One region of the Kineococcus aurantiacus genome, then DNA from elsewhere that is predicted to be linked to it. Evidence: predicted binding sites of a transcription regulator. Region 1 holds the regulator's gene; each other region holds the start of a gene.
What was found. Region 1 encodes HrcA, which represses chaperone genes, less so after heat shock. Its sites were predicted from a motif close to GNTNGCACTCGGNNNNNCCGAGTGCNANC; they were not measured.
Positions count from the first base shown of each region.

Region 2: a site for HrcA is predicted at 4,736-4,764, ahead of groL (chaperonin GroEL). Genes of this name have one in related genera too.
Region 3: a site for HrcA is predicted at 4,880-4,908, ahead of groES (co-chaperone GroES). Genes of this name have one in related genera too.

Region 1 is NZ_JACCBB010000001.1:810,181-820,028, reverse strand. It holds gene BJ968_RS03950 (heavy metal translocating P-type ATPase) at 1-191, opposite strand, end outside; gene BJ968_RS03945 (heavy-metal-associated domain-containing protein) at 191-424, opposite strand; gene BJ968_RS03940 (metal-sensitive transcriptional regulator) at 424-714, opposite strand; gene hemW (radical SAM family heme chaperone HemW) at 809-2,014, shown strand; gene BJ968_RS03930 (LLM class F420-dependent oxidoreductase) at 2,070-3,113, shown strand; gene BJ968_RS03925 (magnetosome magnetite crystal formation protein family) at 3,094-3,504, opposite strand; gene BJ968_RS03920 (DUF3097 family protein) at 3,566-4,432, opposite strand; gene hrcA (heat-inducible transcriptional repressor HrcA) at 4,540-5,580, shown strand; gene dnaJ (molecular chaperone DnaJ) at 5,609-6,730, shown strand; gene BJ968_RS25450 (Gmad2 immunoglobulin-like domain-containing protein) at 6,809-7,966, opposite strand; gene BJ968_RS03900 (RNA polymerase sigma factor) at 7,963-8,481, opposite strand; gene BJ968_RS03895 (histidine triad nucleotide-binding protein) at 8,690-9,055, shown strand; gene BJ968_RS03890 (N-acetylglutaminylglutamine amidotransferase) at 9,078-9,848, shown strand, end outside.
Region 2 is NZ_JACCBB010000001.1:1,096,945-1,106,792, forward strand. It holds gene BJ968_RS05190 (molybdenum cofactor biosynthesis protein MoaE) at 1-144, opposite strand, end outside; gene cofC (2-phospho-L-lactate guanylyltransferase) at 196-837, shown strand; partial or broken gene cofG (7,8-didemethyl-8-hydroxy-5-deazariboflavin synthase CofG) at 869-2,134, shown strand; gene BJ968_RS05205 (suppressor of fused domain protein) at 2,149-2,739, shown strand; gene groL (chaperonin GroEL) at 2,933-4,558, opposite strand; gene BJ968_RS05215 (hypothetical protein) at 5,394-7,187, shown strand; gene BJ968_RS05220 (cold-shock protein) at 7,242-7,445, opposite strand; gene BJ968_RS05225 (DUF3263 domain-containing protein) at 7,861-8,118, opposite strand; gene BJ968_RS05230 (uracil-DNA glycosylase) at 8,364-9,020, shown strand; gene BJ968_RS05235 (aldose epimerase family protein) at 9,085-9,848, shown strand, end outside.
Region 3 is NZ_JACCBB010000001.1:1,616,061-1,625,908, reverse strand. It holds gene BJ968_RS07770 (alpha/beta fold hydrolase) at 1-503, shown strand, start outside; gene tsaB (tRNA (adenosine(37)-N6)-threonylcarbamoyltransferase complex dimerization subunit type 1 TsaB) at 551-1,216, shown strand; gene BJ968_RS07760 (MFS transporter) at 1,308-2,612, shown strand; gene BJ968_RS07755 (GNAT family N-acetyltransferase) at 2,760-3,236, shown strand; gene rimI (ribosomal protein S18-alanine N-acetyltransferase) at 3,242-3,682, shown strand; gene BJ968_RS07745 (THUMP-like domain-containing protein) at 3,675-4,850, opposite strand; gene groES (co-chaperone GroES) at 5,056-5,352, shown strand; gene groL (chaperonin GroEL) at 5,444-7,060, shown strand; gene BJ968_RS07730 (WhiB family transcriptional regulator) at 7,182-7,484, opposite strand; gene BJ968_RS25545 (MerR family transcriptional regulator) at 7,780-8,868, shown strand; gene BJ968_RS07720 (response regulator transcription factor) at 9,060-9,671, shown strand; gene shbA (RNA polymerase sigma factor ShbA) at 9,676-9,848, shown strand, end outside.

The DNA of each region.
Region 1 (9,848 bases):
GTGTAGCCGGTCCTCTCCACGACCGAGATCGCCTCGGCGACGTCGGTGCCCTCGGGCAGGCGCACGGTGGCCTTCTCGGTGGCGTAGTTCACCGTGGCCTCGACGCCGGGCATCCGGTTGAGCTTCTTCTCGACGCGGTTCGCGCAGGACGCGCAGGTCATCCCGCCGATGGTCAGTTCGACGGGCTCCATCACTCGACCAGCTCGTACCCCGCCTCCTCGACGGCGGCCGCGACGGCCGAGCGCTCGAGGGGCGTGGTGCTCGTGACGTCCACGGTGGAGGTGCCGCCGGCGACGAGGTCGACGCGCACCGACTCCACGCCGGGCAGGGCCGAGACCTCCTCGGTGACGGCGCCGACGCAGTGCGCGCAGGTCATGCCCGCGACCTCGTACCCGGCCACGTACTTCGCCTCGTGCTCGCTCATCAGGACCTCACCAACCGCGCGATCGCCGCGCTCGCTTCCTTGATCTTCTCGTCGGCCACGGTGCCGCCCTCGGCGGCCGCGTGGGCCACGCAGTGCCCGAGGTGGTCGTCGAGCAGCGACAGCGCGACGGCCTGCAGGGCCTTGGTGGCCGCGGACACCTGGGTCAGGACGTCGATGCAGTACGCGTCCTCCTCGACCATCCGGTGCAGTCCGCGCACCTGGCCCTCGACGCGCCGCAACCGCTTGAGGACCTCGTCCTTCTCGCCGGCGTAGCCGGGCCCGTTCTCCATTCCTCCTTGATACCCCCCGGGGGTCCCCACCGCAACCCCTACCCCCCACGGGTACCTGCCGGGAGCACCCCCGGGCAGGGGGGACACTGGAGGGGTGCCGAGCACCCTGCCCGACGGTGAGACCGTCCCCGCCGACGGATCCCTGCCCGAGCGCGCCCTGACCGGCGCGACCGAGCGCACCTTCGGCGTCTACCTGCACGTCCCCTTCTGCTCGGTCCGCTGCGGGTACTGCGACTTCAACACCTACACGGCCACCGAACTCGGCGGCGGGGGCTCGCAGGCCGCCTACGCGCAGACGGCCGCGGCCGAGGTGCGCTTCGCCGCGGGTGTCCTGGGCGACGCCGTCCGGCCCGCCGGGACGGTCTTCTTCGGCGGCGGCACCCCCACGCTGCTGCCGGCGGCCGACCTCGCCCTCATGCTCGCCGCCGTGCGCGAGCAGTTCGGGACCACCCCCGGCGCCGAGGTCACCACCGAGGCCAACCCCGACTCGGTGACGCCGCAGTCGCTGGCCGCGCTGAAGGCCGCCGGGTTCACCCGCGTCTCCTACGGCATGCAGTCCGCCGTGCCGCACGTCCTGGCCGTCCTCGAACGCACCCACGACCCCGCCCGCGTTCCGCAGGCCGTCCGCTGGGCCCGCGAGGCCGGGCTCGACGTCAGCCTCGACCTCATCTACGGCACGCCCGGGGAGTCCCACGACGACCTGCGGCGCAGCCTCGACGCGGCCCTGGCCTGCGAACCCGACCACGTCTCGGCCTACGCCCTCATCGTCGAGCAGGGCACGAAGCTCGCCGGGCAGATGAAGCGCGGGGAGGTCCCCGAACCCTCCGACGACGACGAGGCCGACAAGTACGAGATCGTCGACGACACCCTCACCGCCGCCGGGTACGGCTGGTACGAGGTGAGCAACTGGGCGCGCGGCCCCGAGCACGCCTGCCGGCACAACCTCGCCTACTGGCGCGGCGGGGACTGGTGGGGGATCGGGCCCGGGGCGCACAGCCACGTCGGCGGGGTCCGGTGGTGGAACGTCAAGCACCCCACGGCCTACGCCGGGCGCATCGCGGCGGGGAACTCCCCGGCCCACGCGCGCGAACTGCTCAGCGACGACGACCGCCGCGTCGAGGACGTCCTGCTGCGCTCGCGGCTGGCCGAGGGTTTCGACCCCGCGTGGTGGGGCGTGCGGACGCAGGCCGCGCAACTGCTCATCGACGGGTTGCTGGAACCGGCCGCGGGCGGGCGGGTCGCGCTGACCCGCCGGGGCCGGCTGCTGGCCGACGCGGTGGTGCGGCGGCTGCTCGACTGAACCCGGCGGGGCGTGAGGCTCCTGCGGCGCGGACGGCCGCCGGTAGCGTGCCGGCATGGACCTCGGCCTGAGCCTCGGCTACCTCACCGGCCCCGTCGGGCCCGCCGCCCGGCGGGCGCTGGAACTGACCCGGGCCGCCGAGGACGCCGGGTTCGCCTCCGTCTGGGTCGCCGAGGCCTACGGCACCGACGCCGTCAGCGTCCTGGGCTGGCTGGCCGCCCAGACCACCCGCATCGGCCTGGGCTCGGCCGTCCTGCAGGTCCCCGCGCGCGCCGCGGCCTCGACCGCCATGACGGCCGCGACGCTCGACGGGCTCTCCGGCGGCCGGTTCCGGCTGGGCCTGGGCGTCTCCGGGCCGCAGGTCGCCGAGGGCTGGTACGGGCAGTCGTTCTCCCGGCCGCTGGCCCGCACCCGCGAGTACGTGGCCGTCGTGCGGCAGTTGCTGGCGCGCGGGGAGTCCCGGTTCGACGGCCGGCACCTGCAGCTGCCGCTGCCCGATGGCCCGGGGATCCCGCTGCGGCTCATGCAGCCCACCCCGCGGCCGGACCTGCCCGTCCACCTGGCCGCGGTGGGACCGCGCAACGTCGAGCTCGCCGGGGAGGTCGCCGACGGCTGGCTGCCGTCCTTCCTCGTCCCGGAGGACTCCACCGGGTCCTTCGACCGGTTGCGGGCCGGGTTCGCCCGGCGGGACCGGCCGGTGGAGGGGTTCGAGGTGACCGCGACCGTCCCGCTCGTCGTGACCGGCGCGAGCGGCCCGGCCCGCGCCGAGGCCGAGCGGCCCGTCCGCGACCTCCTCGCGCTGTACCTGGGCGGGATGGGCTCGCGGGAGCAGAACTTCTACGCCGACCTCGGCCGCCGGCTCGGCTTCGGCGCCGCCGTCGACGAGGTCCAGGACCTCTACCTCGCCGGCCGCCGGGCCGAGGCGGCCCAGCGGGTCCCGCAGGACCTGCTGGCCGCGACGACCCTCGTCGGGTCGGCGGCCTCCGTGCGCGCCCGGCTGGACGACTACGAGCGCGCGGGGGTCACCACGGTCGCGCTGGCGCCGGTGGGGGCCGACCCGGTCGCGGACCTGCGCGCGGTCAGCGCACCAGGCGGATGATCAGCGGGTACCGGTAGACGCGACCCTGGTTGGCCGTGACCGCGGCGACGACCGCCAGGACCAGCGCCACCAGCGCCGGCACGCCCAGCAGGGCGAACAGCGGCGACCCCAGCCCGAACGTCACCAGGGTCAGGACCGCCAGGACGACGCTCAGCACGATCTCGTAGAGCACCAGCGAGATCGTCATGTTCAGCGCCTCGGCGCTGTGGCCGCGCACGAACGGGCTGCGGTCCTTGAAGACCAGGAAGACGACCAGCGGGCCCAGGAACGGCAGCGTCACGAAGCTCGCCGCGATCGCGGACAGGTGCCCGAACATCCCCCACATCCGCTCGTCCGACGGCGACAGGGGCACCGGTGCGCGGTGCGGGGGCGGTTGCGGGGGCTGGCTCACGGCTCGATCCTGACCCTTCCCGCCGCGATCCGCCAGGTTCCCCGGCGCTCCGCCGGACCCCTCAGCGGTCGGCCAGGTCGGCGGTCACGAAGTCGACGAGTTCCTCCACCCGGCCCAGCAGCGCCGGTTCGAGGTCGGCGTAGGTGCGCACCGTCCCCAGGATCCGCTTCCAGCCGTGGGCGACGTCGGCCTGGGTGGCGTGCGGCCAGCCGAGCTCGGCGAGGACGCCGTGCTTCCAGTCCTGCCCGCGCGGGACCGTCGGCCACCGCGTCCAGCCCAGCCGCTGCGGCCGCACCGACTGCCAGACGTCGATGAACGGGTGCCCCACGACGAGCACGTGCGGGTTCGCGCCGACCTTCGCGACGATCCGCGACTCCTTCGACCCCGGCACCAGGTGGTCCACGAGCACGCCGATCCGGCGGCCCGGCCGCGGCGCGTGGGACCGGATCGCGGCGTCGAGGTCGTCGACGCCGTCGAGCATCTCCACGACGATCCCCTCGACGCGCAGGTCGTCGCCCCAGACCTTCTCGACCAGCTCGGCGTCGTGCCGGCCCTCGACGAGGATGCGCGAGGCGCGGGCCGTGCGGGCGCCCGCGCCGGCCACCGCGACCGACCCCGACGCGGTCCGCGTCGGCTGGACCGGCCCCGCGGCCTTCGGGGCGACCAGCCGCACGGGCTGCCCCTCGACCCAGAAGCCCGACCCCAGCGGGAAGGTGCGGGTCCTCCCCTTCGCGTCCTCCAGGACGACGACGTGCACCCCGCCGCTCTTCTCCACGCGCACCACGGCCCCGACCCAGCCCGTGTCGACGTCCTCCACGACCAGGCCCCGCACCGCCGGCTCGTCCCGGTGCACCGGCTTGGGGTGGGAGCGGGCGTGGGGGTCGGCCGAGAGCACGTCGGCGCCGTAGCGGTCGTCGTAGCGGGTCACCGGGGCACGCTAACGACGCGCGCGGGCCCGGCGGGGGAGGCGCGGCGGGCGCGGCAGCACTTAGACTTGGCACTCACCGGTGAGGAGTGCCAGCAGAAGGGGGACCGATGAGCGACGACCGCCGGCTCGCCGTGCTGCGCGCCATCGTCGAGGACTACGTCTCCAGCCACGAGCCCGTCGGCTCCAAGACCCTCGTCGAGCGCCACCAGCTCGGCGTCTCACCCGCCACCATCCGCAACGACATGGCCGTGCTGGAGGAGGAGGGGTACATCACCCAGCCCCACACCAGCGCCGGCCGCATCCCCACCGACAAGGGCTACCGGCTGTTCGTCGACCGGCTCGCCAACGTCAAACCCATGAGCCCGGCCGAGAAGCGGGCCATCGAGGCCTTCCTGCACGGCGCCGACGACCTCGACGACGTCGTCGACCGCACCGTCCGGCTGCTCGCGCAGATCACCCGCCAGGCCGCCGTCGTGCAGTACCCGTCGCTGACGCGCGCCACCGTCCGGCACGTCGAGCTCGTCGGCGTCGGCGGCCGCAGCGCGCTGCTGGTGCTCATCACCGACTCCGGCCGCGTCGAGCAGCGCGTCCTGGACGTCCGCTCCGCCGTCGACGTGGAGTCCCTGGGGGTCTCCCTGGCGGCGCTGCGCACCCGCGTCAACGCCTCCGTCGCCGGCAAGCGGCTGCGCGAGGCCCGCGACGCCCTCACCGACCTCGTCCAGCAGACCCCCGCCACCGACCTCGCCATCGCCGCCGAGGTCGCCGCGGCCCTGGGGGACTGCCTGACCGCCTCCCTGGAGGAGCGCGTCGTCCTCGCCGGGACCTCCAACCTGGTCAAGTCCGGGCCCGACCTGGCGACCTCCCTCGGCAGCGTCCTGGAAGCCCTCGAGGAGCACGTCGTGCTGCTCCGGCTGGTCCAGGAGATGACCGAGGACCCCGCGCGCGAGCGCGGTGCCCTGACCGTGCGCATCGGCGCCGAGAACCTGCACCTCGGCCTCGACGGCACGTCCGTGGTGACCAGCGGCTACGGCTCCGACGGCGAGCTGGCCCGCCTCGGCGTCCTCGGCCCCACCCGGATGGACTACCCGACGACGATGGCCGCGGTGCGCGCGGTGTCCCGCTACGTCTCGCGCATCCTGGCCCAGTGACCGGAACCGACAGGAGAACCCCGACCTCGTGAGCGACTACTACGACGTCCTCGGCGTCTCGAAGGACGCCTCGACGGAGGAGATCAAGCGCGCCTACCGCAAGCTGGCGCGCAAGCTCCACCCGGACGTGAACCCCGACGCGGGGGAGCAGTTCAAGGAGGTCTCCCAGGCCTACGAGACGCTGTCCAACCCGGACAAGCGGTCCGCCTACGACCGCGGCGGCTCGATGCCCGGCGGCGCCGCCGGCGGCTTCGGCGCCGGGTTCGGGTTCTCCGACATCATGGACGCCTTCTTCGGGCAGGGCGGCGCCGGTGGGCGCGGCGCCGGGCCCGCCAGCCGCACCCAGCGCGGCCAGGACGCCCTCATCCGCGTCGACGTCGACCTCGCCGAGGCCGCGTTCGGGGGCGAGCGCTCCATCCAGGTCGACACCGCGATCCTGTGCCCCACGTGCAAGGGCTCGTGCTGCCAGCCCGGCACCAGCCCGCAGACGTGCGACATCTGCCACGGCCAGGGGTCGGTCCAGCGGGTCGTCCGCTCGCTGCTCGGCCAGGTCATGACCACCCAGGCCTGCCCCACCTGCCGCGGCTTCGGGACCGTCCTGCCCTCCCCGTGCCTGGAGTGCTCCGGGGAGGGCCGCGTCCGCGCCCGTCGTCCCCTGACGATCCGCATCCCCGCCGGCGTCGACACCGGCACCCGCATCCAGCTCGCCTCCCAGGGCGAGGTCGGCACCGCCGGCGGCCCGCCCGGCGACCTCTACGTCGAGATCCACGAACGCCCGCACCCGGTGTTCTCCCGCTCCGGCGACGACCTGCACTGCACGCTGCAGGTGCCGATGACCGCGGCGGCCCTGGGCGCCACGGTCCCGCTGGAGACCCTCGACGGCAGCGAGGACGTCGACGTGCGCCCCGGCACCCAGGCGGGGGAGACGGTGGTCCTGAAGCAGAAGGGCGCCGAGCACCTGCGCGCCCAGGGCCGCGGCGACCTCGTCGTCACCCTCGACGTCGTCACCCCGCGCGAGCTCGACGACGAGCAGGAGGAGCTCCTGCGGCGGCTGGCCGAGCTGCGCGGCGAGGTGCGCCCCGCCGGCAAGCTCGCCCCCGCCCACCAGGGCGTGTTCTCCAAGCTGCGCGACCGGCTCTCCGGCCGCTGAGGCCCACTGCGCGCGGTGGGGCGCGCGGTCACCGCGCGCCCCACCGGGGCGCCCGCGGTGACCGCGCGCGCGAACCGCTCAGGAGACGGTGAACCCCTTGGTGTCGGCCAGCGGGGTCGCGCCCTCGCCGCCGGACTCGTCCGGCGCGACCACCGCGACGGTGTACGTGCCCGGCCCGACCTGCGCGGTGAACGAGAAGTCGTCGAACGTCCCGTTCGCCCCCGCCTGCACCGCCTCCCGCGCCACCTCGGCCCCCGAGGCGTCGGTGATCGTGTACAGCAGCGTGCCCTCGAACGCCGTCCCGACCCCGGTGACGGTCACCGAGCCCGACCCGGGCGTGACACCCGTGATCCACGCCGGGGCCTGCACGTCGGCCTGCGGGGCCCGCGCCACCGTGCGCGCCACGGCCTCCCCGAACAGCGTGGGCTCCGGCCGCCCGTCGACGCGGATCTCCACCGGGTCGCTCGACCCCGCCGCCGCCGTCACCGTGTAGACGAGCTGCTGCACCGCCGCGGTGGCGTCCGCGGCCCGGCCGGCGGCGGCCGACGCCGCCAGGTCCACGACCAGCCGACCCCCGGTGGAGGTGACCGTGGCGGTCGGGTCCGCCGACCAGGGGCTCGTGTAGTCCGGGTCGCCCGGCCCGCCGGCCAGCATGGCCCGCAGCGCCCGCGTGGCGTCGTCCGCGCCCGCGTCCCCGGCCCGCACGTACTCGCGGAACAGCTTCGGGGAGGACCCGCCCAGCCAGTACACCGGGACGGTGGCCGACCCCGAGGGCAGCGCCGCACCGGCCGGCGCCGACGTCGCGACCGACCCCGCCGGGGTGGACCGCGGGGTCCCCCGCGGCGCCGGCGAGGTGCCGTCCGGAGCCGGGGTCTCCTCCGGCGCCGAGGAGGCGGCCGACGTCGCCGGGGACGCCGGGGACGCCGAGGACGCCGACGCGCTGGGGGACGGCGAGGTGGACGCCGCGACCGTCGTCACGTCGCCCCCGTCGCGCTGGGTCAGGGCGTAGCCCCCGCCCCCCACGACGACGACGGCGGCGGCCCCCGCGACCGCGACCCAGGCGCGCGAGCGACGACGGTTGGAACGGCTGGTCATGCGGATCTCCTCGAGACGGTCGGCAGGTCGGGCCCCGGCCGCGCGTGCGGCCAGCGCGTCGCGCAGCTGCCGCGCGGTGGGGCTGAGCTCGTCGTCGCCGTCGGGGTCCGGCAGCGGACCCAACGGGGTGTCCTCGGTCACTGCCGCTCCTCCCGGCTCATCACCTCGCGCAACGCGGACAGCCCGCGGTGCGCGTGCGTCTTGACCGCACCCCGGCTGATGCCGAGGGTGTCGGCGATGTCCTGCTCGGACATCTCGCCCTGGTACCGCAGCACCAGGACCTCGCGCTGCCGGGCGGGCAGCCCGTCCAGCGCCGCGAGCACCGTCCGGTGCTCGCTGGCCCGCACGGCGTGCTCCTCGGGGCCGTCCGGGGCCGGGTCCGGCAGCGGCCGCCCGCGGTCGGCCACCACCCGGTGCCGCAGCGCGTCCCGGGCCCCGTTGACCACGCTCGTGCGCAGGTACGCCACGGCGGACCCCTTGTCCGCCAGGCGGTCCCACCGCCGGTGCAGGGCGACGAAGGCGTCGGCGACGACCTCCTCGGCGCTCGCGGACTCGCCCATGAGCGAGGTCACGAGCGCGACCAGACGCCGCCAGTGCGCCGCGTACAGCGCGCTGACGGCCTCGTCGGCCGACCACGAGCGCGGGTCGTCAGACACGACCCCACGCTCCTCCATCACCATCACACCGTGTAGACGAGTCACGCAGGGTCACGGTTGACATCCAAGCGGAGATGTTTCGCGAGGGGCCCGTGGGACGCGCCGGGCGGGGGTGGGCCGGGGGTGGCGATCGTTGTGACAACGCTCGCGATCACCGCGAGCGTTGTCACAACGATCGCCACCCCCGCGGCCCGGTAGCGTCGGACCCATGGCCGAGGTCTCCCGCGTCGAACGCGCCCCCGACGACCTGTTCCTGCGGATCGTCGCGGGCGACGTGCCCGCCACGATCGTCCACTCCGACGACCAGGTCGTCGCCTTCGAGGACATCGCCCCCCAGGCCCCCACCCACGTCCTGGTCGTCCCGCGCGAGCGGTACGAGAACGTCGCCGAGCTCGCCGCGAAGGCCCCGCAGGTCCTCGCGCGCCTCGTCGAGGTGGCCCAGCGCATCGCCGACGAGCGCTGCGGCGGGGAGTACCGCCTCGTCTTCAACACCGGCACGGCCGTGGGGCAGTCGGTCTTCCACGTGCACGGGCACGTCCTGGGCGGCCGGGACTTCACCTGGCCCCCGGGCTGATCCTGCGGTTGCATGTACCGCCATGTGCGGTCTCTGCGGTGAAGTCAGGTTCGACGGGCGCGCGGCGGACGTCGCCGCCGTCCAGGCGATGTCGCAGACCCTCGCCCCACGCGGGCCGGACGGCGAGGGCGTCTGGGCGCAGGGCCGGGTCGCCTTCGGGCACCGCCGGCTGTCGATCATCGACCTGTCGGCGTGCGGCGCCCAGCCCATGCAGGACCCCGAGCTGGGGCTGACCGCCGTCTTCAACGGCTGCATCTACAACTACCCGCAGCTGCGCGAGGAGCTCACCGGGTACGGCTACCGGTTCGTCTCCACCTCCGACACCGAGGTCATCGTCAAGGGCTACCACCGCTGGGGCGCCGACGTCGTCGACCACCTCGTGGGCATGTTCGCCGTCGTCGTCCACGAGCGCGACACCGGCCGCGTGGTCCTCATGCGCGACCGGCTCGGCATCAAACCCCTCTACCTGGCCGAGACGCCCGGCCGGCTGCGGTTCGCCTCCAGCCTGCCCGCGCTGGTCGCCGCCGGTGACGTCGACACCACCATCGACCCCGTCGCCCTGCACCACTACCTCAGCTGGCACGCCGTCGTCCCCGCCCCGCACACCGTGCTCAAGGGCGTGCGGAAGCTGCCGCCCGCCACGGTCCGCACGATCGAGGCCGACGGCCGCTCGACCGAGCGCCGCTACTGGGCGCCCGACCACGTGCGCCGCGAGCAGTTCGCCGGGTTCACCGCCCGCGACTGGGAGGACGCGGTCCTGGAGTCCCTGCGGACCGCCGTCAAGCGCCGCACC
Region 2 (9,848 bases), 290 kb from region 1:
GAACGTCACCACCGCCCCCGCGGCGGCGTCGCCGACCAGCCGCGCGTGCTCGGCGACGTCGAGAGTCTCGGGGCCCACCGCGGTGCGCACGACGCGCCGGGCGGGCGCGGTCAGGCGCCCCTGGTCCTGCTCACCGGTCTGCACGGGAGCAGGGTAGGTGTTCCGGGCGCGGCGGTCGTGGGGGAGACTCCCCCGGTGACGCACGTGAGCGGCTGGCGGATCGTCGTCCCGGTCAAGGGCGGGGACGAGGCGAAGACGCGGCTGGCGCTGCCGCCGGACCAGCGGCGGGGCCTGGCCCTGGCGATGGCCCTGGACTGCCTGGCCGCCTGCCTGGCCACGCCCGGGGTCGGGCTCGTGGTGTGCGTCAGCGACGACCCCGTCGTGCTGCGCTCGGCCCGGGCCGCCGGGGCCGTCACGGTCTCCCCCGGCCGCCCCGGGCTGGCCCGCGCCGTCGACGCGGGCCTGGCGAGCCTGGAGCGGGGCCCGACGGCCGTGCTGCTCGGCGACGTGCCGGCGCTGCGCCCGCGGGACCTGGCGACGGCGCTGGAGGAGGCGCTGGGCGTGCCCGGCCCGGCGCTGGTCACCGACACCGAGGGGACGGGCAGCGTGCTGCTGGCCGAGGTGGGCGGGGACGTCCCGCACCGCTTCGGGCCCGACTCGGCCCGTCACCACCTGCAGGCCGGGGCCCGCGCGCTGACCGCGCCGGTGCCCTCGCTGCGCCGCGACGTCGACACCCTGGCCGACCTGGCGGCCGCCCTCGGCCTGGGCGTGGGGCCCCGCACCCGCCAGGCCGTGCCCCCGGACCTGCTGGCGCCGTGCGCCGGACGTCCCTGCTGACCACCCACCGGAGGAGCACGTGAGCACCACCCTGCCGACCCCCCGCCGCCGCCACGCGGCGCCCGCCGAGACCGCCCCGGGACCGGAGGCGGTCGCCGCGGCGCTGGCCGCGGCCCGCGCGGGCGACCTGGGCCGCCGCGACGCCGAGGTGCTCCTGCACGCCCGCGGGGACGCCCTGGAGCAGCTGTGCGCCCTGGCCCGCCCCGTCCGCGACCAGGCCCTGGCCCGGGCCGGGCACCCGGGGGTGATCACCTACTCGCGCAAGGTGTTCGTCCCGATCACTCGGCTGTGCCGCGACCGCTGCCACTACTGCACGTTCGCGACCGTCCCGGGCCGGCTGCCCGCGGCGTACCTGTCCGAGGACGAGGTGCTGGCCATCGCCCGCGACGGCGCCGCCGCCGGGTGCAAGGAGGCCCTGTTCACCCTCGGCGACGCCCCCGAGGACCGCTGGTCGCAGGCCCGCACCTGGCTGACCGAGCGGGGCTTCGCCTCGACCCTGGACTACGTCCAGCACCTGGCCCGCCGCGTCCTGGACGAGACCGGCCTGCTGCCGCACCTGAACCCCGGGGTCATGTCGCACGAGGCGCTGCTCACCTCCCGGCCCCTGGCCCCCTCGATGGGGATGATGCTGGAGACCACGTCGAAGCGGCTGTGGCTCGAACCGGGCCAGGTCCACCACGGCTCCCCCGACAAGGACCCCGACCTGCGGCTGCAGGTGCTGCGCGACGCCGGCCGCGCCCGGGTCCCCTTCACGACCGGGGTCCTCGTCGGCATCGGCGAGACGTACGCCGAGCGCGTCGACTCCCTCCTGGCGATCCGGGACGTGGCGGCCGAGTCCGGCGGCGTGCAGGAGGTCATCGTGCAGAACTTCCGCGCCAAGGACGACACCGCGATGCGCGGCGAGGCCGACCTCGAGCACCCCGAGTACGTCGCCACCCTGGCCGTGGCCCGGCTGCTGCTGGGCCCGGGGGTCTCGCTGCAGGCCCCGCCCAACCTGTCCGACGCCGCCCAGCGCCGTCAGCTGCTCGACGCCGGCGTCGACGACTGGGGCGGGGTCTCGCCGCTGACCCCCGACCACGTCAACCCCGAGCGCCCCTGGCCGCAGATCGACGACCTCGCCGAGACGACCCGCGAGGCCGGGTTCCACCTCGCCGAGCGCCTCACCGCCCACCCCCGGTTCGTGCTCGACGCCCTCGCGGGCCGCGACACGTGGATCGCCCCGGAGCTGCACGGGGCCGTCGCGGCGCTCGCGGACCCGGTGACGGGGCTGGCGCGGGAGTCCGCGGTGCCCGTGGGGCGGGTGGCCGCCTGATGGGGGCGTTCGACCCGCCCACCGACGCCGAGGTCCGCATGGCCCGGTTCGTCGGCGAGCAGCTCGTGCCCGACGGCCGGCCCGAGATCGAGGACTTCCTCAGCCGCGACGAGACGCTGCTGCTGGACGTCCTGACCGCCGAGGACGCCCCGGCGCCGGGGTGCACGTCCGTCTCGACGCTGTCGATGCACCGCTACCCCAACGTCGTGGCCGGTACCGACGTGCGCGTGGAGCTGGTGACGGTGCTGCAGGACGTCGAGCGGCGGCTGGCCACGGGCCTGCTCGTGGCGTCGGCGTTCGCCGCGATCGGCGAGCCGTGGGCGCTGTCGCCGGGGACGGTCTTCCCCGGGATCGTCGCGGACCTGCTCGGCGGGCGCACCGAGCACCTGCTGTTCACCGCCCCGGGCAACTTCGCGCACCTGTCGCGGTACCCCCTGGAGCCGGGGCTGGACGTGCACTGGCTGCAGGCCGTCCCGGTGCACGAGAGCGAGCGCGGGTTCCTGCTGGAGCACGGCCTGGACGCCCTGGAGCGGCGGTTCGAGGACGCCGAGGTGCCCTTCCTCGACGTGCGGCGCGACGCCGTCGTCTGAGGCCCCGCCGCCGTTCCCCGCTCGAAGCACGGTTCGGGCCCTCCCGACGCGCTCGGGAGGGCCCGAACCGTGCTTCGAGCGGGGAACGGGAGCGGGGAACGGGAGCGCGGAACGGGGCGCCGAACGCCACGAGGGCGGCCCTCCGGGGAGGACCGCCCTCGCGGGTGGTGCGGTGGTGCGGGTCAGGCGTGGATCAGAAGTCCATGCCGCCCATGCCGCCGTCGCCGGCCGGGGCCGCAGCGGCCTTCTCCGGCTTGTCGGCGATGACGGCCTCGGTGGTGAGGAACAGCGCCGCGATGGAGGCGGCGTTCTGCAGCGCGGAGCGCGTCACCTTGACCGGGTCGTTGATGCCCGCGTCGAGCAGGTCCACGTACTCGCCGGTGGCGGCGTTGAGGCCGTGACCGGTGGGCAGGTTGCGGACCTTCTCCGCCACGACGCCACCCTCGAGACCGGCGTTGACCGCGATCTGCTTGAGCGGGGCCTCGACGGCGACCTTGACGATGTTCGCGCCCGTGGCCTCGTCACCGGTCAGGTCGAGCTTCTCGAAGGCGAGCACGCCGGCCTGGATGAGGGCGACGCCACCACCGGCGACGATGCCCTCCTCGACGGCGGCCTTCGCGTTGCGGACGGCGTCCTCGATGCGGTGCTTGCGCTCCTTCAGCTCGACCTCGGTCGCCGCACCCGCCTTGATGACGGCCACGCCGCCGGCGAGCTTGGCGAGGCGCTCCTGGAGCTTCTCGCGGTCGTAGTCGGAGTCGCTGCGCTCGATCTCGGCGCGGATCTGGCCCACGCGGCCGGCGATGGCGTCGGCGTCGCCGGCACCCTCGACGATCGTGGTCTCGTCCTTGGTGACGACGACCTTGCGGGCGCGGCCCAGCAGGTCGAGGTCAGCGGTGTCGAGCTTGAGGCCGACCTCCTCGGAGATGACCTGGCCACCGGTGAGGATGGCGATGTCGCCGAGCATGGCCTTGCGGCGGTCGCCGAAGCCCGGGGCCTTGACGGCGACGGACTTGAAGGTGCCGCGGATCTTGTTGACGACCAGGGTCGCGAGGGCTTCGCCCTCGACGTCCTCGGCGACGATGACGAGCGGCTTGCCCGACTGCATGACCTTCTCCAACAGCGGGAGCAGGTCCTTCACCGTGGAGATCTTGGAGTTGAGGATGAGGATGTACGGGTCCTCGAGCTCCGTCTCCTGACGCTCGGCGTCGGTGACGAAGTAGGGGGAGATGTAGCCCTTGTCGAAGCGCATGCCCTCGGTGAGCTCGAGCTCGAGCCCGAAGGTGTTGCTCTCCTCGACGGTGATGACACCTTCCTTGCCGACCTTGTCGAGCGCCTCGGCGATGAGCTCGCCGATGGAGGCGTCACCGGCGGAGATCCCGGCGGTGGCCGCGATCTGCTCCTTGGTGGTGACCTCCTTGGCGGCGCCGAGCAGCTGCTCGGTCACGGCCTCGACGGCCTTCTCGATGCCGCGCTTGAGGCCCATCGGGTTCGCACCCGCGGCCACGTTGCGCAGACCCTCGCGCACCAGCGCCTGGGCCAGGACGGTGGCGGTCGTGGTGCCGTCGCCGGCCACGTCGTCCGTCTTCTTCGCGACTTCCTTGACGAGCTCGGCCCCGATCTTCTCGTAGGGGTCCTCGAGCTCGATCTCCTTGGCGATGGAGACACCGTCGTTGGTGATCGTGGGGGCGCCCCACTTCTTCTCCAGGACGACGTTGCGGCCCTTGGGCCCCAGCGTCACCTTGACGGCGTCAGCGAGCTGGTTCATCCCGCGCTCGAGGCCGCGACGAGCCTCTTCGTCGAAGGCGATGATCTTGCTCATGCCTGGTGTTCCTCCCAGAAGAACGGGCGTGGGTGGCTGGCGCGGCGCCCGCGACGGACGGTCCCCGGGCCCCGGGGTCACGTCCCCCGGCACCTGCGGACCTCACCGCACCGGCCTAGGAGCTTCGCTCCCGGGTCGAGGTGCTGTCACTCTCGACTCGAGAGTGCCAACGCCAATGTTGGCACTCTCCCCCCACGAGTGCAAACCCCCCGCCGGGGCCGTTCGCCCGCGGCGGACCCCCGCCGGCGGCTCGGTCCTCGAGCCCGGCGTCGAGGTCGGCGTCCACGACGCAGCGCTGGAGGACCGGCTGGACGACCACCAGCAGGACGACCGGACGAAGGTCGACAGCTCCCCCTCGACCCGTCGAGGCAGGCGGCCGCGCCGCGTCCTCGGGGTCGCCGTCGTCGAAGGCCACGACGTGGCCGCTCTCGAGCGGCGCGTCCGGGTCGGCGCCGGAGGTCCACACCGACCCGGGCGTGACGACGTCGTCGTCGAGGTCGACGAACTCCTGCAGCGCGGCCGGGGTGGCGCCGACAGCCGGGAGGTGCTCCTCGTCGCGCCCTCGCCACCGGCGGCCGATCCCTCTACCTCGCAGGCGGTCCGGGTGGTACCGGCGGTGGCCGCGGCGAGGGGGCCGCGGAGGACGGGACGCCGGCTCGTGCGGGTGGGGCTCAGGTGTCGACGTCCTCGTCCCCCGGTCCTCAGCCGTCCCCCACCCGTCGTCGGGCCGGCAGTTCGCGGGAGGTGTCCGGTGGGGGTTCACCGGTCGAGGCGCCGAGCCGTCGCGGACCGGACGGCTTCACGTCAGGTCAACCGCACGCTAGCGTCGCCGCTGGTGGCGCACCGTCGCCCCGCCGAGCAGGTGCCCGCCCCCGCCGGCGCCCCCTCCCTCCCCCAGGACGCAGCCGTGCACCCCTCCGCCGCCGACGCCGTGGACGAGCCCTTCACCCGCGCCCTCGCCGCCGACCTGGACCGCGGCGTGGCGGTCCTGCTGGCCGGCCGGGCCCCGGCGCTCAGCCCCCTCGCGCACCGGGAGACGACCGCGCGCCTGAAGGCGCTCGTCACCGCCTTCCACCACCCCGCCTCGGCCCACCACCACGACCTGGCGCTGCTCGAGGTCGCGGACCGAGTGCTGGCCCAGCTCGCCGCGGCGCAGACCGCGACCGGCCTGTTCGACAGCACCAACCTGGCCTCCCCGCCGGACACCGCCTTCACCGTGAACGACCTGTGCCTGACCGCGCAGGTCGCGGCCCGCGAACCGGCGCTCGCGGACGTCGTCGCGGGGTTGCGCGCCGTCGGCGAGCGGGCCCTGCCGCCGCTGCTGACCGGCGGGGTGCACACGCCCAACCACCGCTGGGAGCTGTCCAGCGCCCTGGCCCGGCTCGGCGCCCTGCTCGGGACGCCCGAGGCCGTCCGCCCCCGCGTCGAGCAGTGGCTGGCCGAGGGCGTCGACCTCCAGCCGGACGGCATGTACTCCGAGCGCAGCCCCCTGTACGCCGCCGCCGTCACCAACCCCTCGCTCCTGGTCCTGGCCGACGTGCTGGACCGCCCCGACCTGCTGGACCCGGTGCGCCGCAACCTCGAGGCGTTCCTGCCCCTGCTGGACCCCGACGGGGACGTCGAGTCGGTGCACTCCCGCCGCCAGGACCAGCGCACCCCCGGCCACCCCGGCGGCCCGTTCCTGCTGCACTACCGGCGGCTCGCCCTGGAGGAGGACCGCCCCGACTTCGCGGCCGCGGCGCGGACGCTGCGGTCGCGGGGCGTGGACGGCCGCCGGGACCTGCCCGAGGTGGTGGTGCGGCCGGGTCTGGCCGCCCCCCTGCCGCCGGGGCCGGCGCTCGCGTGGGAGGGCACCGCCGCGTACCCCGCGTCCGGTCTGGTCGTCAGCGCCCGGGGACGGACCCGCACGACGGTCTTCGGCGGCAGCGACCAGCCCGCGGTGCGCGCGGTCCGCTCCGGCACCGCGAACTCGGCGACGTTCCTGCGGGTGCGCCACGGCGAGGCCCTGCTGCGGTCCGTGCGGCTGTCGACGGAGTTCTTCGGCCTCGGCCCCTTCCGCAGCGCCGTCCTGGAGCACGGGCCCGGCGGCGTCCTGGTGCTGCGCCAGTCCCTGCGCGCGGGCTACTACCAGCCGCTCGCGGCCGCCGACCGGGCCCCGGACGGGGCCTACCCGCTCGGCGACGAGGGCCGGTTCCACGCCGCCATGGCCTTCGAGCGCCGCGCCGTCGACGAGGTGGAGCTCACCACCGAGATCACGGTCGGCCTCGTGCCGGACGGCGCGGACCTGACGATCCGCTCGACCGGCGCGGCGACGTCCTTCGCCCTGGAACTGACCTTCCGCCCCGGCGGCACCTTCGAGGGGGTGCAGGAGGGACCCGACGGCACCCGGCGGCTGACCGGCGCGCAGCTGCGCTGCACCGTGGGCACCGACGAGCTCGTCGTGGGCACCGACCAGCCGGCCGTGGGCCCCGGCGGGGGCGACGGCCACGACCAGCCGGCGCGCTTCGACCCCGGCGAGCAGTACACCTACCTGGGCGCCGACGACGCCGCGACCGGCGAGGTCGTCCTCGTCACGGGCCGCACCCCGGGGGTCCGGCACCTGCGCGTGCGCGGGCGCTCGACGGCGTAGGCCCGGGGCGGGCGGCGGGGAGCCCGGGGCGGCGGCGCCACCCCGGGCCGGCGGTCAGAGGCCGCGCACGCTCTCGGCCTGGGGGCCCTTCTGGCCCTGCCCCACCTCGAACTCGACGCGCTGACCCTCTTCGAGGGAGCGGTAACCGTCCGCGACGATGGCCGAGTAGTGCACGAACACGTCCGCGCCACCGTCGTCGACGGTGATGAACCCGTACCCCTTCTCGGCGTTGAACCACTTCACGGTGCCCTGAGCCATTGCTTCTCCTGTGGTGCAGCGAGCGGAAGACGCCTCCGGCGCGCGCCGGACACGGGTCTCACGCTGCCCGCGGCCACGCGGCCGTGAGCGACGCCCGACGTGCGCTCCCCGAGCAGAGGACGTGCTCATCGAACTGATCGACCGGGGCCCACGTTAGTGCGGGGAGGGGCTGGTGGGACAGGGTTCGACCAACAGCGTCTTCACGAAACGGTCACGACGCGGGCGCCCCGGGACGCTCACAGGACGCCGCGGACCGTCTCCAGGAGCGGGCCCAGCAGCGAGCGCAGACCCACGACCAGCCCCGCGCCGACCACGGCCGCGAGCAGCAGCCAGGCCAGCACGACCAGCACGACGCCGGCCGGACCGCGGCGGGTGCGGTGCGCGCCCCGGCGCGGGGCCAGCTGGCGGGCCCGGCTCAGGGCTGCACGCCCAGGCGCCGGGCCGAGCGGGCCCGCTGCCGGCTGGAGCGCATCCGGCGCAGCCGCTTGACGAGCATCGGGTCGTGGGCCAGGGCGGCCGGGGAGTCGATGAGCGCGTTGAGCAGCTGGTAGTAGCGCGTGGGCGAGAGGTCGAACAGCTCCCGCACGGCCTGCTCCTTGGCCCCGGCGTACTTCCACCACTGGCGCTCGAAGGCGAGGATCTCGGCGTCCCGGCGGCTCAGCCCCTCGGGCAGCTCCCCCGCCCGTCCGTGCTGGTCGCGCTCGGTGCGCGCCGTCGCCTCGGACCGCTCCACGTCTCCCACCCCTCTCGGCGCGGCCCCGTCCGGCCGCTGCGTGGCGAGTCTAGGAGGGCCCACCGACACTCCCGGCGACCCCGCGCCGCGCGTCGCGGGGCGTTCGGGAGCTGGGTAGCGTCCCGTGCGTGACTCCCGACGCACCCTCCCCACGGTTCCCGCAGACCCCGCAGGACCCGGCCGGTCTGGGCCTGGACGACCTGGACCCGGGGTGGGCGCGGGCCCTGCTGCCGGTGCGCGCGCAGCTGGAGCAGCTGTCCGCCGCGCTGGCCGCGGAGACCGAGCCGTGGCTGCCCGCGCCGGAGGCGGTCCTGCGCGCCTTCCGCCAGCCCTTCGAGGCGGTCCGCGTCCTGCTCGTGGGCCAGGACCCCTACCCCACCCCCGGTCACCCGATCGGGCTGAGCTTCGCCGTCGAGCCGCACGTGCGGCCGCTGCCGCGCAGCCTGGTGAACATCGGCCGCGAGCTGCGCGAGGACGTCGGGGTCGCGCCCCCCGCGCACGGGGACCTGACGGCGTGGACCGAGGCGGGGGTCCTGCTGCTCAACCGCGTCCTCACCGTGCGCGCCGGGGCCTCCGGCTCGCACCGCCGGCTGGGGTGGCAGGCCGTGACCGACGCGGCCGTGCGGGCGCTCGCGGCCCGCGGCGGTCCCCTCGTGGCGCTGCTGTGGGGCAAGGACGCCCAGCAGGTCACCCCGCTGCTGGAGGGGGTGCCCGTCGTGGCCGGCGTCCACCCCAGCCCCCTGTCGGCCTCGCGGGGGTTCTTCGGCTCGCGCCCGTTCAGCCGCGTCGACGCGCTGCTGCGCGAGGCCGGCGGGGACGGGATCGACTGGCGCCTGGCCTGAGGGCCGGCCGGGCCGGGGTGCCCCTGGCGTCGGCGGCGGGCAGGGGTAGGGCACGATCGGCCCCATGACGGCGACGGTGCACAGCTCCCCCTTCGGCCGGACCCGCCGCGGGGAACCGGTGGAACGCTGGGAGCTGCGGCTGCCCTCGGGCGCGAGCGCGGCCGTGCTGACCCGCGGGGCGACGCTGCAGCAGGTCCGCGTGCCGGACGCCGCGGGGGCCCTGGGCGACGCGGTCGTCGCGCTGCCGGACGTCGCGGCCTACGAGAACGCCTCCGGTTACCCCGGGGCGGTCGTCGGCCGCGTCGCGAACCGCGTCGCGGGCGGGCGGTTCACCCTCGACGGGGTCGAGCACCGGGTGCCGCTCAACGACGGCGTCAACGCGCTGCACGGCGGGGTGGAGGGTTTCGACCAGCGCGTGTGGTCGGCCTCGGAGGTGGACGTCGACGGGGTCCCGGGGGTCCGGTTCGCCCTGCGCTCCCCCGACGGCGACATGGGGTTCCCCGGCACGCTCGAGGCGGCCGTCACGTACTCGCTGCGCGCGGAGGGCTCCGCGGTGGTCCTGCGCCTGGACCACTCGGCGACGACCGACGCCCCCACCCCGGTGAACCTCACGAACCACGCGTACTTCGCCCTCGACGGGGCCGGGTCCGTGGAGGACCACGTCGTGCGGCTGGCCGCCTCCCGGTACCTGCCGGTCGACGCGGACCTCATCCCCACCGGGGAGCTCGCCGCGACGGCCGGCACCCCGTTCGACTTCTCGGCCCCCACCCGGATCGGCGACCGGCTGCGCGAGGCCGACGAGCAGCTGCTGCGGGCCGGCGGCTACGA
Region 3 (9,848 bases), 810 kb from region 1:
ACGTCGTGCTGGTCGCCGGGATCTCGATGGGCGGCGCGCTGGCGCTGCGGCTGGCCGAGCTGCGCCCCGACCGCGTGCACGGCCTGGTCCTGGCGAACCCGGCGGTCGCGCTGGAGCCGTGGAAGGAGCTGGCGGTCGCCACCCTGGGCCGGGTCCTGCCCCGCTGGTCCGCCGTCGCGGGCGACCTGCAGGACCCCGCCGCGCAGGTCCTGGCCTACGACCGGACGCCGCTGCGGGCCCTGGTCTCCCAGGTCGGCGGCTGGCGGCGCACCCGCGACGACCTCGCCCGCGTGCACCAGCCCGTCCTGCTGCTGCGCTCGCGCGTCGACCACGTCGTGCCGGCGGCCTCGGCCCACCGGGTGCTGGCCGGGATCTCCTCCGAGGAGGTGACGGAGGTGGTGTACGCCAACAGCTTCCACGAGCTGACCTCGGACCGCGACGCCCCTGCCGTCTTCGCCGCCTCGGTCCGCTTCGCCCGCCGCCTGGCCCACCCGCGCCCCTGACCCCGGCGCGGCCGGTCGGCGGGGGAGGGGGCGCCTAGACTCCCGGGGTGCTGCTGCTCGCCCTCGACACCGCGACCGACGGCGTGGCCGTCGCCGTCCACGACGGCGAGCGGGTCCTCGCCGCCACCCGCGCCGGGACCGCCCGGAGCCACAACGAGGTCCTCGTCCCCACGGTCGCGGCCGTCCTGGCCGACGCCGGCCGCGACCGCACCGAGGTCACCGACGTGGCCGTCGGCGTCGGGCCCGGGCCCTTCACCGGGTTGCGCGTCGGCGTCGTCACCGCGCGCACGCTCGCGCTGGCGTGGGGAGCGCGGGTGCACGGCGTCTGCTCCCTGGACGCCCTCGCCGCGCAGGCCGCCGCGGACGGGCTGGCCGGGGAGTTCCTCGTCGCCACCGACGCGCGCCGGCGCGAGGTCCACACCGCCCGGTACGTCGCCTCGGGGGAGGGGGTCCGGCGCACGGCCGGTCCCGACGTCCTGGCCCCCGCCGACGTCCGCCCCGACGTCCCCGTCGTGGGGTCGGGGACCCGGCTGTACCCCGACGCCCTCGGCGGCGCCCGCGCGCCCTTCGAGGTGGACGGGGCGGCCCTGGCGCAGCTCGTGGCCGACGCCCTCGCCGGCCGCGGGACGTGGGGACTGCTGCCGCCGGAGCCGCTGTACCTGCGGCGGCCCGACGCGACCGAGCCGGGGGCGCGCAAACGCGTCACGGCGTAGCGTGGGCGGGTCCGGGAATCTCACCGAGGAGGCCCAGCCCGTGACCGACACCGTCCTGCACCAGGCCATCGGTCGCGCCTCGCGCCGGTTGATGCCCATGATCGTCGCCCTGTACGTCGTGTCCTTCCTCGACCGGACGAACGTCAGCTTCGCCGAGGACGCCCTCGAGCTGGACCGCGGCATCTCGGACGCGGCGTACGCCTTCGGCGCGGGCGTCTTCTTCATCGGCTACGCGATCTTCGAGATCCCCAGCAACCTCGCGCTGCGCCGGTTCGGGGCCAAGGCGTGGCTGGCGCGCATCGCGATCACCTGGGGGATCGTCTCGGCGTGCTTCGCCTTCGTGCAGGGCGAGACGTCGTTCATCGTGCTGCGCTTCCTGCTCGGGGTCACCGAGGCCGGGTTGTTCCCCGGCATCATCATGTACCTGGCCGAGTGGTTCCCCAACGCCCACCGCACCCGCATGTTCGCGGTGTTCTACCTGGCGCAGCCGTTCTCGCAGATGGTCGGTTCCCCGCTGTCGGGGGCGCTGCTGGAGCTCGGCGGCTCGATCGACGGGGTGACCGGCTGGCAGGCCATGTTCGCCGTGGAGGGCCTGCTCGCGGTGGTCGCCGGGGTGGTGGCGATCTTCGCCCTCGTGAACTCCCCGGAGGACGCGAAGTTCCTGTCCCCGCAGGAGAAGGCGGCGCTGCGGGAGGCCATGGCCTCCGAGGACGAGCTGCGCTCGGCCGACGGCCCCAGCGGGGTGTGGGCGGCCATGCGCAACGGCCGCGTCTGGTACTTCACCGTCATCTACTTCTGCCTCCAGGTGGCGGTCTACGGCGTGACGTTCAACCTGCCCACCCAGGTCGCGGGCCTGACCGGGCGGGAGGTCGGCTGGCAGGTCGGGCTCATCACGGCCGTGCCCTGGTTCGTGGGGATGTTCGCCTGCTACTCCGTCGGCCGGCACGCGGTGACGGTGAGGCGGCGCCGCGCGTGGGGGACGTGGTTGTTCGTCAGCACCGGCGCGTTCGTGCTGGGGTCGGCGTGGGCGGGCGCCAACGGGTACGCCCTCGTCGGCATCGTGTGCATCACGGTCGCCGTGTCGTCGTTCCTGTCGATCGGCCCCATCACGTGGTCCTACCCGACGGCGTTCCTCACCGGCGCCGCCGCGGCGGCCGGCATCGGGCTCATCAACTCCCTGGGGAACCTCGGGGGTTTCGTCGCCCCGATCCTGCGGTCGTGGGTGGCCACGGGCACCGGGTCGGACGCGCTGGGGGTCGCGGCGCTCGGCGTCCTGCCCTTCCTGGCGGCGGTGATGATGTGGGGCACCAGGCGGTTCCGGATCCGCGCCGACCGGCTGCTCGTCGACGTGCGCGGGGAGCGGGCCGCGGTGGACGGCGGCGCGGACCGCCGCTGAGGCGCGCGAACCCCTGACCGGCCCCCTCACCGGCCCCGCGACGGGGCCGGCGGCGGACCGCGGCTGCCCGGCAGCCGGGAGCGCCGCACGACGACCGTGCCCCGGCCCGGACTGCGCGGGCCAGGGGCGCCTGGCAGGATCGGCCCCGTGATCCGCCCGGCCCGCCCCGAGGACCTGCCCCGGCTGCAGGAGGTCGAACGCGCTGCGGGAGAGGCTTTCCGGTCGCTGGGCATGGACGCCGTCGCCGACGACGAACCGCCCGCGCTCGAAACCCTCGCGGGCTACCTGGGCCGGTCGTGGGTCGCCGTCGAGGGCGGCCGCGTCGCGGGGTACCTGCTGCTCGACGTCGTCGACGGCCACGGCCACGTGGAGCAGGTCTCGGTCGACCCGGCGCACGCCCGCCGCGGCATCGGCCGCGCCCTGCTCGACGTCGCCGGTGCGCAGCACCGGACCCTCACCCTCACGACCTTCGCCGACGTCCCCTGGAACGCGCCGTACTACCGCCGCCTGGGTTTCCGCGACCTGCCCGACCCGGGCCCGGGACTGCGGGAGCTGCGCCGCCGCGAGGCGGAGCACGGGCTCGACGCCTGGCCCCGCGTCTGCCTCGTGCGGCACCTACCCTGATCCCCGTGGAACTGCGGGAGATGCGCTGGTGGCACGTCGCCGACGTGCACGCCCTCGAACTGGACCTCTTCGGCGCCACGGCGTGGTCCGTCGAGTCGTTCTGGGGGGAACTGGCCCAGCCCAACCGCAGCTTCCTCGTCGCGGTCGAGGGGGACCGCGTCGTCGGGTACGGCGGGGTGATGGTCAACGGCGCCGACGCCGACGTCCAGACCATCGGCGTCGCGCGCGACCAGCAGGGCCGGGGGACGGGCCGCGAACTCCTGCGGGCCCTGCGCGCCGCGGCCGTCGAGGCGGGGGCCACGCACCTGCTGCTGGAGGTCCGCGCCGACAACGAGCCCGCGCAGAACCTCTACCGCAGCGAGGGGTTCGAGCAGATCGCCCGCCGGGCCCGGTACTACCAGCCCGACGACGTCGACGCGCTCGTCCTCCGGGCGCGCATCAGCTGACGGGTTCGACGACCAGGACGCTCTGCCGGCCCCGCAGCCGCGTCAGCACGATCGTCGCCGCGCGGGACCCCTTGAGGGCCAGCTGCCGGCGCAGCTGGTCGGGGTCGACGGCCGTCCCGCGCTTCTTCACCGTCAGCGCCCCGACGTCGAGGGCGCGCAACCGCGCGCGCAGGGGTTTCAACCCGAACGGCAGGACCTCCAGCACCCGGAACGACCGCGCGAACGGCGAGGTGGCCGCGTCGTCGGTCGTGACGTAGGCGATGGTCTCGTCGACGAGCCGGCCGCCGAGGTCGGCGGCGACGCGCCCGACGAGCCCGGCCCGGATGACGGCGCCGTCGGGTTCGTGCAGGAAACCCCCCACGTCCCCCACGTCCGCCGCGGGCAGGTCGCGGTCGTCCAGCTCCAGGGCGGTGGCACCGCGCACGACCCGGGCGCTGCGGGCCACCCCCGGCCGGGCGAGCGGGCCGCACCACAGCGCGCACTCGACGACCTCGCCGTCCACCGACGTCCACTGCGCCTCCGCGCCGGCGGGCACGAGGTCGTGGGGCAGGCCCGGTGCGAGCTTGGCGCCGGTGGCGGGGACCCGGGCGGCCGTGGCGAGCACGAAGGACAGGGGAGGGGACGTGGCCTCGGGGTCGAAGACCCGCCGCCCGCCCGAGGTCCGGCGGGCGGGGTCGAACCAGGCGCCGTCGGTGGGGGACAGCTCCCCGACGACGCCCGCCGTGACGTCCTCGCAGCGCACCCGGACCCCGAGGTTGTGGGTGGCGACGGCGGCCGTGACGGGGTCGGCGTCGACGGGCAGCACCGCCAGCCCCGCGTCGAGGAAGGCGAGGGAGTCCGCGCCCACCCCGCAGCCGAGGTCGGCGACCCGGGCGACCCCCGCGGCGGCGAAGCGGCGGGCGTGCTCGGCCGCCACGACCGCGCGGGTCGCCTGCTCGGCGCCGGCGGGGGTGAGCAGCAGTCCGGCGGCCCGCGGTCCGAACTTGCCCTCCGCCCGGGCCCGCAGCCGCGACTGGGTCGTCGCCAGCGCCGCGAGCGCCGGGTCGTGGCCCTCGCGCCGCAGCCGGCCGGCCAGTGCGACGGGGTCCTCGGCGACCGTCCCGGCCAGCTGCGCGAGCAGCGCGCGCCCCTCGGGGGACTGCAGCGCTTCGACATCGGCGGTGTTCACCCGCCCGATGCTGCCAGGACGCCCCCGTGCCTGGCACTCGCCTGGCCTGAGTGCTAACGTCTCGCCCAGCGTCGGTGGCACTCCCCACGGGGGAGTGCCAACGGGGCAGCGGCCGCCCGGCACCCGCGACGACGGTCGTCCGCTCCCCACCGCACCGACCGTCCCGTACGCCAGTTCGCTGAAGCAGAAGGGGAGGGCCGCACCAGTGTCGGTCTCCATCACTCCGCTCGAGGACCGCATCGTCGTCAAGCCGCTCGACGCGGAGCAGACGACCGCTTCCGGTCTCGTCATCCCGGACACCGCCAAGGAGAAGCCCCAGGAGGGCGAGGTCCTGGCCGTCGGCCCGGGCCGCGTGGACGACAACGGCAACCGCGTGCCGGTCGACGTCGCCGTGGGCGACAAGGTCATCTACTCCAAGTACGGCGGCACCGAGGTGAAGTACGGCGGCGACGAGCTGCTGATCCTCTCGGCGCGCGACGTGCTCGCCAAGGTCGCCAAGTAAGCGGCAGAGGTTCACCGCGCCCCGGGCGCCCGGTCCCCCGGGAGCCCGGGGCGTTCCTCGTCCCGCTGCACACACGGAAGGAAGAAGGCACATGGCCAAGCAGCTCTCGTTCGACGACACCGCCCGCAAGTCCCTGGAGCGCGGCGTCGACGCCCTCGCCAACGCCGTCAAGGTGACCCTGGGCCCCAAGGGCCGCAACGTCGTCATCGACAAGAAGTGGGGTGCGCCGACGATCACGAACGACGGCGTCACCATCGCCCGCGAGGTCGAGCTCGAGGACCCGTACGAGAACCTCGGCGCCCAGCTCGCCAAGGAGGTCGCCACCAAGACGAACGACGTCGCCGGTGACGGCACCACCACCGCGACCGTCCTGGCCCAGGCCCTGGTCAAGGAGGGCCTGCGCAACGTCGCGGCCGGCGCCGCCCCCTCGGGCCTCAAGCGCGGCATCGACGCGGCCGTCGAGGCCGTCAACGACCAGCTGCTGAAGCTGGCCCGCGACGTCGACGGCAAGGGCGACATCGCCCACGTCGCGACGATCTCCGCCCAGGACCCGACCGTCGGCGACCTGCTCGCCGACGCGTTCGACAAGGTCGGCAAGGACGGCGTCATCACGGTCGAGGAGTCCTCCACGACCGCGCTGGAGCTGGACTTCACCGAGGGCATGCAGTTCGACAAGGGCTACATCTCGCCCTACTTCGTCACCGACGCCGAGCGCCAGGAGGCCGTCCTGGAGGACGCCTACGTGCTCGTGCACCAGGGCAAGATCTCCACGGTCCAGGACCTGCTGCCGCTGCTGGAGAAGGTCCTCAAGACCTCCAAGCCGCTGCTGATCATCGCCGAGGACGTCGACGGCGAGGCGCTGTCGACCCTGGTCGTCAACAAGATCCGCGGCACCTTCAACGCCGTCGCGGTGAAGGCCCCCGGCTTCGGCGACCGCCGCAAGGCGATCCTGCAGGACATCGCGACCCTCACCGGCGCGCAGGTCGTGGCCGAGGAGGTCGGCCTCAAGCTCGACCAGATCGACCTCGACGCCCTGGGCACCGCCCGCCGCATCACGGTCACCAAGGACGACACCACGATCGTCGACGGCGCCGGCTCGGCCGACGACATCGCCGGCCGCGTCGCCCAGATCAAGGCCGAGGTCGAGCGCACCGACTCCGACTGGGACCGCGAGAAGCTGCAGGAGCGCCTCGCGAAGCTGTCCGGCGGTGTCGTCGTCATCAAGGTCGGCGCGCACACCGAGGTCGAGCTCAAGGAGAAGAAGCACCGCATCGAGGACGCCGTCTCCGCGACGCGCGCCGCGATCGAGGAGGGCATCGTCGCCGGCGGCGGCTCGGCCCTGGTGCACGCCGTCTCCGTGCTCGAGGGCGACCTCGGCAAGTCCGGCGACGAGGCGACCGGTGTCGCGCTGGTCCGCAAGGCGGCCTCCGAGCCGCTGCGCTGGATCGCCGAGAACGCCGGCCTCGAGGGCTACGTCGTGGTGGAGAAGGTCCGCTCTCTGGAGCCGGGCAACGGCCTGAACGCCGCGACCGGCGAGTACGTCGACCTGCTGGCCGGCGGGGTCCTGGACCCGGTCAAGGTGACGCGCTCGGCGCTGCGCAACGCCGCCTCCATCGCCTCGATGGTCCTGACCACCGACACCCTCGTGGTGGACAAGAAGGAGGAGGAGCCCGCCGCCGCGGGTCACGGTCACGGCCACGGCCACTGACCTCCCCCTCAGCACCACCGCACGGCAGCACCACCGCACGACGAAGGGCCCGGTCCCCCTGGGGGGCCGGGCCCTTCCGCGTCCGCGCGCCGCACCACCGCGCGCGGGGTGGTGCCGGGTGTCAGCTGGCGACGCGCAGCCCGCGGCGGCGCTCGCTCGTGTAGATGGCCTCGCGGTCGTCCTCGGTGAGCCCACCCCAGACGCCGTAGGGCTCGCGCACCTTCAGGGCGTGCTTGCGGCACTGCTCCAGGACGGGGCAGCCGCCGCAGATGGCCTGCGCGGCGGCGTCGCGGTTGCGGCGGGCGGGGCCGCGCTCACCCTCGGGGTGGAAGAAGAGGTTGGGGTCGGCCTCGCGGCACGAGCCGTCGAGCTGCCACTCCCAGATGTCGGCGACGGGTCCGGGGAGACGGGAGATCTCGGCCATGGTGCGCTCCTCGAGGGAAGGGATCTTGCTGACTGCCCCCGAACGTACAACCGCGTCAGAAGTTGTTCAAGCCCCTGGGACGAACTTGTTCACGATCTCCCGCCGCGCGCCCGCCCTCTACGGGGCCCGGAGCTGAACAACCTGTTGAACCAGGTGTGAACAACGTGCAGAACATCCGTGCCCCCGCAACCCGATCGCGCGGACCCGCGGGCCGCCCCCACGGGTGCACAACCCTGAACAACTCCGGCGCGGTGGCGACTGGCGCGTGCGCCGCCCGCCCGACACACTCGGTGCCATGTCCACCGCCGTCGACCCGGCCGACGGCCAGCAGCCCCTCGCGCCGCAGGCCCCGCGCATGACCCTCACCGTGGCCGCCGTCGCGCGCCGCCTGGGGGTCGCGCCGGCCACCCTGCGCACCTGGGACCGCCGCTACGGGCTCGGCCCCTCCGAGCACACCGCCGGGGCCCACCGCCGCTACTCCTCCTCCGACCTGGCCCGGCTCGTGGTCATGCGCCGCCTCACCCTGGAGGGCGTCGCCCCCGCCGAGGCCGCCCAGCTGGCCGCCACCACCGCCGTCGCCGACGGCGGGTTCGCCCTCGCCAGCGTCTCGACCATCCCCGCCGCCGTCATCGAGGCCGCCGTCACCGACGCCGCCCAGATCGCCGGCCCCACCTCCGGCCTGGCCCCGGCGCGCACCGCCGAGGCCCGCCCCGAGGAGCCCCGCCCCGACGAGTCGGAGGACCTCGAGTCCCGCCCCGCCGCCCACCGGCGCACCCCCCACGGCGAGGGGCCCGGCGAGGACCACCGCGACCGGCGCGACGACCTGCGCGGGGAGACCGTCGACTGGGCCGTGGCGAGCCTGGCCGACCGCTTCACCGACGAGATCCGCACCCGCGGCGTCGCCCGCGCCTGGGACGCGGTGCTCGGGCCGGCCTCGGCCACCCGCGATGCCGCCATGCACGCCGCCGTCGCCCGGGCGCTGTCCGCCCTGCCCACCGCCGACGGGGAGCGCTCGGTCCTGCTCGCCGGCGCCGGCACCGCCGACGACCGCGACCGGACCCCCGTCCTGCTGGCCGCCGCCGCCGCCCTGGCCGAGTCCGGCACCGGCGCGCGCAGCGTCGGCGACGGCGTCCCGGTCCGGATGCTGGCCGCGGCCGTGCGCCGCGTGCGCCCGCCCGCGCTGCTCCTGCACGCCGAGGGGACCGGCGAGGGGGCCGGCGCCGCCCGGGTCGGTGACGACCTCGAGGCCCTCCTGCGGGTGCGCCCGGCCCCGCTGGTCGTGCTGGTGGGGGACGGCTGGCCCGCCGGCGAGCGGCCCGGGGTCGTGCGCGCGGCCAGCCTGGAGGAGGCCGTCGGCGCGTGCGCGGCGGCCGTCTCGGCCTGAACCGCCGGCGACCGCACGCGAACCTCTAGAGGTCCATTAGCACGCTGACCGCCCTCCGCGCCAGCGAGTGGACGATCTGCCCTCAGGTGGACGCCCCGGCGTGCCGACAACCCTCTTCGTGGCGCACCCGACGTGCGACTCAGCGAGGCCACGGACGGCCCCGCTCCACCCACACAGGGAAGAGGTTTGTGGTGGCAACGGTACTGGTCTGCGATGACCTTCCGCTGGCCCGCGAGGCCATGCGACGCATGGTGGCCGCCGTCCCCGGCGTCACCCGTGTCGTGGGTGCGAGCTCGGGCGAAGAGGCTCTCCAGAGGTGGCCCGTCGAACGGCCCTCGCTGGTGATCATGGATGTCCGGATGCCGGGCATCGGTGGCGTGGAGGCGGCCCGACGGCTGCTCGCCCGCCACCCGGAGGCGAACGTCCTCATGGCCACCATGGCCGAGGACGGCGACGGTGTGGCCCGCGCGGTCGCGGCCGGCGCTCGCGGTTACCTCGTCAAGGACGTCTCGCGCGAGGAGCTCGCCACGGCGGTGCTCCAGGCGCTCCAGGACGTCAGCCGTCGTCGTGGCGGCAACCGCACGCGTGCGGTGCTCACGGGCCGGGCGCCCGTGCTCACCGAGCGCGAGCAGCAGGTGCTCGTCGGCATGAGCCGCGGGCGCAGCAACGCGGAGATCGGCCGGGAGCTGTTCCTGTCCGAGGACACGGTCAAGACGCACGCGCGTCGGCTGTTCCGCAAGCTGGAGGCCGCCGACCGCGCTCAGGCGGTGGCTGTGGGATTCCGCTGGGGTCTCGTACGGTAGGTGGGTGAGCCCCGGGGGCGACGAACCGGTCGACAGCGCCGGGCGGCCCGACGCAGACAGCGGACGCGACGCCGGCCGTGACGTCGGGTCCGCCGTCGTGTCCGACGTCGCCCCCGACCTGCCCAGGGTGCAGTTCCCGGACGGGTCGGCCGGGGTGGGGGTCGGTGACCTCGGCCT